Linked DNA regions of Sorangium aterium. The protein of the gene in region 1 interacts with the protein of each later gene in a pairwise test. Links are inferred from orthologs where the notes say so. Each region holds a gene or a part of one and is shown on either strand. Other genes may lie near its edges. The genes, in order: POL72_RS45870 and ftsZ.

Region 1 (3,139 bases):
GTCGTCAACCTCGCACACCCGAAGGGTGAGCGGCCGGCGCGCGAGGACCGCCCGGGCGGCTTCGGCGGTGGTGGCGGCGGCTTCGGCGGTGGTGGCGGCGGCTTCGGCGGCGGCGGCGGTGGCTTCGGCGGCGGCGGCGGCGGCTTCGCCGGTGGTGGTGGCGGAGCTCCTCCGCCGCCTGCGCGCAAGACCTTCGATGATCGCCGGCGGCGCGGCAGTCACGACGGGGATGGTCCTCCCGGCGGTGGTGGCGGTGGCGGCGCTGGTGGTGCTGGCAAGCGCAGCAACAACAAGAACTGGGATCGCGGCCGCACCGGTGACGACTGGGACGACGAATGAGCGCTCCCGGTTGACAACTGCATCGTTTCTCGTAGGGTAGCGCCCTCCAGACGGGCGGTCGGGCGTCGCTGATCCGGCACACGTCCTCTGGTGCCCCCCGCCGGTTGCGGTGCTAGCGCTTCCCGTGCTGCCCGTGCCTAGGTTCAACCAGGGCCGCCTGTGGAAACAGGTCGGCCCTGTCTTCGGAGACCTCCGATGCGCGACATCATCAAGCTGACGTGCGGCAACTGCGGCCGCGCGAACTACCACACGACGAAGAACAAGCGGACGATGACGGACAAGTTCGTCATCAAGAAGTTCTGCCCGACCGAGCGCAAGCACACCGAGCACAAAGAAGGCAAGATCTCGAAGGGCTAGGCCACGCTGCACCGCTGGCCGCTGCCGCCGGGGCCCACGCAAGCGGGCCCCGGGTCGGGTTGCTGCGTCCTCCGTGGTGCTCGGCTTAACCTCTTTCCTTTCTAGGGCGAAGCGATGATCTTCGACTGGCTCTACGGCCTGTTCTCGAACGATCTCGCGATCGATCTCGGCACCGCAACCACGCTCATCTACGTGAAGGGCAAGGGCATCGTGTCATGCGAGCCCTCGGTGGTCGCCGTCCAGCGCGATGCTCGCGGCGGCAAGAAGGTGCTCGCCGTCGGCCGCGAGGCGAAGGAGATGCTCGGTCGCACCCCAGGCAACATCCAGGCGGTGCGGCCTCTGCGCGACGGCGTCATCGCCGACTTCGAGATCACCGAGGCGATGCTCCGGTATTTCATCGCGCGCGCGCACAACCGCCGCACGCTCGTCAAGCCGCGCATCATCATCTGCGTCCCCTTCGGCATCACCGAGGTCGAGAAGCGGGCGGTGAAGGAGAGCGCCGAGGGCGCTGGCGCGCGCGAGGTCTACCTCATCGAGGAGCCGATGGCGGCGGCGATCGGCGCCGGGCTGCCGATCACCGAGCCGAGCGGCAACATGGTCGTCGACATCGGCGGCGGCACGACCGAGGTCGCCGTGATCTCCCTCGCCGGCATCGTCTATTCGCAGAGCGTGCGCGTCGGCGGCGACAAGATGGACGAGTCGATCATGGCCTACATGAAGCGCAAGTACAACATGGCCATCGGCGAGCAGACCGCGGAGCGCATCAAGATCACGATCGGCAACGCGTACCCGCTCGAGCAGCAGCTCACGATGGAGGTCAAGGGGCGCGACATGGTCGCGGGCATCCCCAAGACGGTCGTCGTCAACTCCGACGAGATCCGCGACTCGCTGAGCGAGCCGACGAACGCCATCGTGGACGCCGTGCTCATCGCGCTGGAGCGCACGCCGCCCGAGCTGGCGGCCGACATCGTCGACAAGGGCATCGTGCTCACCGGCGGCGGCTCGCTCCTCAAGAACCTCGACGTGCTCCTCCGCGAGGAGACGGGGTTGCCCGTGATGGTGTGCGACGACCCGATCAGCGCCGTGGTGCTCGGCAGCGGCAAGGCGCTGGATCACCTCGAGCTCTTGAAAGAGGTCACGATCAGCTGAGGGTCGTCTTCGTGTCCCGCCCGTGAGCACGCCGGCGGGGGTGTTTGCGGCGCGCGGCGAGCCGCCCCGCGCCGGGGTGGGCGCCGCGCGCGGCGTCGAGAGGGGTGGCCTCGCGGGGCGCCTCGTACTACCTGGGTCCGGGAGCCACGGTGAACCTCAAACGCTACCGCGACTTCGTGATCGTGCTGTTGGCGCTCGCGGTGCCGTTCTGGTTCCTGCGCGCCAGCATGCGCGACCCCAAGCAGAACACGGGCGCCGACCGGATCATCATCAGCATCGCGGCGCCGATCCAGTACGCGGCCGCGACGCTGGCGCGTGGGATCTCGAACCTCTGGGGCGACTACATCTACCTGGTCGACGTCAAGGAAGACAACGCCAGGCAGGCCTCGCAGGTCGCCCGCCTACGAGAGCGGGTGCGGAAGCTCGAGGCGCTCGAGGAAGAGAACCGCCGCCTGCGCAGGCTGCTCGACCTGCGCCAGAGCCTCCGGACCGACGTGGTGAGCGCCCAGGTCGTCGGCAAGAGCACCAACGATTTCTTCCGGGTCGTTCGCGTCACGCTCGATCGCGAGGCGCGGGACATCGTCTCCAACTTGCCGGTCCTCTCCGCGGACGGCGTGGTCGGCACCACGCTGAAGAGCGCCGGCGACACGGTCGACGTGCGGCTCGTCGTCGACGGGGGCAGCGGCGTCGACGTGGTGGTCGAGCGCACCGGTGCGCGCGGCTTCGTCCGCGGCACGGGCGACGAGAGCAAGTACTCCTGCAGCGTCGAGTACGTGCAGCGCACCGACGAGATCGAGGTCGGCGATCTCCTCGTGACGAGCGGCGTCGGCCGGCGCTTCCCGAAGGGGATCCCGGTCGGGACCGTGACGCAGGTCGTCCGCCGCGACTTCGGCATTTACCAGCAGGTGTACGTCGCGCCCGCGGTCGATTTCTCGCGGCTGGAGGAGGTGCTCATCGTGACGACGACGCCGCCGGAGGAGACGCCCCCCCAGGCGCAGCGGAGGTGACGCGATGAGAAACTCCGCGTTCCTGGCGATGGGGGCCGCCCTGCTGATCCTTCAGTCGAACCTGTTCCGGCTCATCGGCAAGCTGAACATCCCGGGCTCCACGCCGAGCCTTCTCCTCCCGCTCGTCGTGTTCATGGGGGTGCACGAGTACTCGATCGCGCGGGGCGCCGCGCTCGCGTTCCTGCTCGGGTACCTGCTCGATCTCTTCACCGGCGCGCCGGTCGGGCTGTTCACCTTCATCACCGTCGCGACCTTCGTCGTGTCGCGGGCGGCCGGCGTGCGGCTCG
Region 2 (3,266 bases), on another replicon or contig:
GTCCGGCTCGGGGTGAAGGTGAACCTGATCACCGCCGCGACCTCGTGCGTGCAGAACGTCGTCCGCTGCGCGGAGCGCTGCGGCCTCACCGTGGCCGACGTGGTGCTGGAGCCGCTCGCGAGCGCCGAGGCGGTCCTCTCCGAGGACGAGAAGGAGATCGGCGTCGCCATCATCGACATCGGCGGCGGTACGACCGACCTGCTCCTCTACGTGGACGGCGGAATCGCGCACGCCAGCGTCATCCCGGCGGGCGGCAACAACGTGACGGCCGACATCGCCGCCGGGCTGCGCACGCCGATGGGCGAGGCGGAGCGGCTGAAGCGCAACGCCGGCTGCGCCCTGGGCCGAATGGTGGGCGACGAGGAGGAGATCGAGGTCCCCGGCGTCGGCGGGCACATGCCGCGCAAGGCGGCGCGCCGCGTCCTGTCGGACATCATCGAGCCGCGCGTCGAGGAGATCTTCGCGGTCATCCGCAAGCGGATCGAGGACACGGGGATGCTCGAGCAGCTCTCGGCCGGCGCGGTGGTCACCGGCGGCGGCGTCCTCATGGAAGGGATGACGGAGTTCGCCGAGGAGATCCTCGGGATGCCCGTGCGCCTCGGCGTGCCGGTCGGCGTGCGAGGCATCACGCAGCTCGTGGCCGGCCCGCAGTACGCGACCGGCGTGGGCCTCGTTCAGTACGGCGCCAACGCACTCGCGCAGGCGCGCGCGCTCACGCCGGTGACGCTCGACGCCGGCCACGCCGGGCGCGCGGAGATCCGTCGCGAGAAGCTCCGCGAGCGCGAGCTGCGCCGAGATGTCGTCGAAGAAATGACGATTGAAAAGAGGTCGAGCGGGAGGTTCTGGAACTGGCTTCGAGCAGCATTCTAGGCATGACGTGGCAAGAGAAAGTTGTTAGAGAATTGGGTTTGAGAGGGTCCGATAGCGCACGGGCGATCCCTCTTGAACGCGAAGTCAAGAGGGTTTGAAGCGCGGTGTTCGAAGGGGAAGAGGCGCCCCTCCGAATGCCGTCCGGAGCGAGGACGTCCTCGCGCACTGAGGGTTCCGCGCCGCTCGACCTCCGCAGGGGTCGGCGCCGGGCCGAGCGGCTAGCTGTACTTCCCCGGGAGGAGTTCATGAGTTTCTCCATCGAGTTTGCCGACGAGCACACCGGGTACGACGCCCGGATCAAGGTCATCGGTTGTGGCGGTTCTGGCGGCAATGCAGTCAACACGATGATCAACTTCGGCCTCGAGGGCGTGGAGTTCATCGTCGTCAACACCGACGCCCAGGCGCTCGGCGCGAGCCTCGCTCCGACCAAGCTCCACATCGGGGCGAGCGTCACGCGTGGTCTCGGCGCGGGCGCCGATCCCGAGAAGGGCCGCAAGGCGGCGCTCGAGGACGTGACGCGCGTCAAGGAGTGCATCCAGGGCGCGGACATGGTGTTCGTCACCGCGGGCATGGGCGGCGGCACGGGCACGGGCGCCGCGCCGGTCATCGCGCAGCTCGCGCGCGAGGAGGGCTGCCTCACCGTCGGCGTCGTGACGAAGCCGTTCTTCTTCGAGGGCAAGCAGCGCTCGCGCCGCGCCGAGCTCGGCCTCGCGATGCTCGCGGAGCACGTCGACACGCTCATCACGATCCCGAACCAGAAGCTCCTCTCGCTGGGCGACGAGGACCTCTCGTTCGTCGAGGCGTTCCGCAAGGCGGACGAGGTGCTCTATCAGGCGATCAAGGGCATCAGCGATCTCATCACGCAGAACGGGATCGTGAACGTCGACTTCGCGGACGTGAAGACGGTGATGTCGAACATGGGCCGCGCGCTCATGGGCACCGGCTGCGCGAAGGGGCAGGGCCGCGCTCGCCTCGCCGCCGAGATGGCCGTCAGCTCGCCGCTGCTCGACGACATCTCGGTCGAGGGCGCGACCGGCGTGCTCATCAACATCGTCGGCGGCCCCGACATGCGGATGCGCGAGATCGAGGAGGCCGCGACGCTCGTGCAGGAGCAGGCGCACGAGGACGCGAACATCATCTTCGGCGCGACGATCGACGAGAACATGGGCGAGATGATCAAGGTCACGGTCATCGCGACCGGCTTCGATCACCTCGTCGCCGAGGTCCCGCAGCAGCTCGCGAGCGCCGCGCAGCCGCGCGCCACCGCGCACTCCATCGGAGCGTCGCTGGCCGCGGCGGCCGGGCCGATGTCGGGCCGCTCCGCCCCGAGCGCTCCTCCCATGCCCATGACGCAGCGCCAGCCGCACCGGCACGAAGAGGTCGCGTACCCGACCACCCGCCGGCCCGCGCCGCAGGTCCAGGCGGCGGGCGGCGGCCCGCGCGACCGCGCGAGCTTCGTCCCTCCGCTCGACTCCGACTGGGACACGCCCGCGTTCCAGCGCCGGGGCCAGTAGCAGCGCCGCAGCCCGCACGGAAGAACTCCCGGTGCGCAGCCACCGCGGGCGTTCACGCTGTATTACGCGTTGACAGGCGCGCACGACGACTTATGGTCAGCCGGCGCCTGTGCCCGCTGTCGGGCAGGATCGACGCGGCGGTCCACGATTCATGAGTGAAAAGCGCGACTTCTACGAAGTTCTTGGCCTCGCGCGTGACGCGACGCCTGACGACATTCGCAAGGCCTATCGTCAGGCTGCGTTGAAGAACCATCCGGACCGGAACCCCGGCGATGCGTCGGCGGAGGCCCGCTTCAAAGAGGCCACGGAGGCGTACCAGGTCCTCTCCGATGAGGAGAAGCGCAGGCGGTACGACCAGTTCGGGCACGCCGGTCTCGAAGGGATCGGCGGCGCGGCCGACGGCGACATCTTCTCTCACTTCCAGGACATCTTCTCGGAGTTCTTCGGCGGCTTCGGCGGCGGGCAACGCCGGCGGCGCGGGCCCGCGCGCGGCCAGGACATCCGGGTTCAGCAGCGGCTCTCGCTGCGGGACGCGTTGCTCGGCTGCAAGCGGGAGGTCGTCCTGCGGACGCCTGTGGCGTGCGACGACTGCTCCGGCTCGGGGGCGAAGCCGGGGACCAAGCGGAAGCCGTGCGGTACGTGCGGCGGCGCCGGGCAGGTCTCGACCTCGCGCGGGTTCGTGATGTTCACCCAGACGTGCCCTGAATGCTCGGGCGAGGGGTCTGTCATCAAGACGCCTTGCGCTACCTGCAAGGGGTTCGGCGCGGTCGAGAAGACGCGGAAGGTCGTCGTCAATTTCCCGGCCGGCATCGACGGCGGCCAGCGGCTCAGGGTGCCGGGGCAGGGCATGCCGGGCGCCCAGGGCGCGCCGCCCGGCGATCT

The links.
Region 2: the proteins of POL72_RS45870 (region 1) and ftsZ interact in binary tests that used the Escherichia coli proteins (3 or more experiments, as listed by UniProt). The link is inferred for Sorangium aterium from one-to-one orthologs.

The regions. Positions count from the first base shown.
Region 1 is NZ_JAQNDK010000006.1:480,669-483,807, forward strand. The notes cover bases 1-2,827. They hold POL72_RS45870 (rod shape-determining protein), read left to right. Parts: upstream 1-810; coding sequence 811-1,845; downstream 1,846-2,827. Other genes in these bases: POL72_RS45860 (RNA recognition motif domain-containing protein), read left to right, coding at 1-339; rpmG (50S ribosomal protein L33), read left to right, coding at 535-696; mreC (rod shape-determining protein MreC), read left to right, coding at 1,995-2,827. Also shown: more of mreC, read left to right, coding at 2,828-2,852; POL72_RS45880 (hypothetical protein), read left to right, coding at 2,857-3,139. UniProt on the Escherichia coli protein: Forms membrane-associated dynamic filaments that are essential for cell shape determination. Acts by regulating cell wall synthesis and cell elongation, and thus cell shape.
Region 2 is NZ_JAQNDK010000004.1:1,242,617-1,245,882, forward strand. Bases 296-3,249 are described here. They hold ftsZ (cell division protein FtsZ), read left to right. Parts: upstream 296-1,115; coding sequence 1,116-2,384; downstream 2,385-3,249. Other genes in these bases: ftsA (cell division protein FtsA), read left to right, coding at 296-870; dnaJ (molecular chaperone DnaJ), read left to right, coding at 2,536-3,249. Outside these bases: more of ftsA, read left to right, coding at 1-295; more of dnaJ, read left to right, coding at 3,250-3,266. UniProt on the Escherichia coli protein: Essential cell division protein that forms a contractile ring structure (Z ring) at the future cell division site. The regulation of the ring assembly controls the timing and the location of cell division.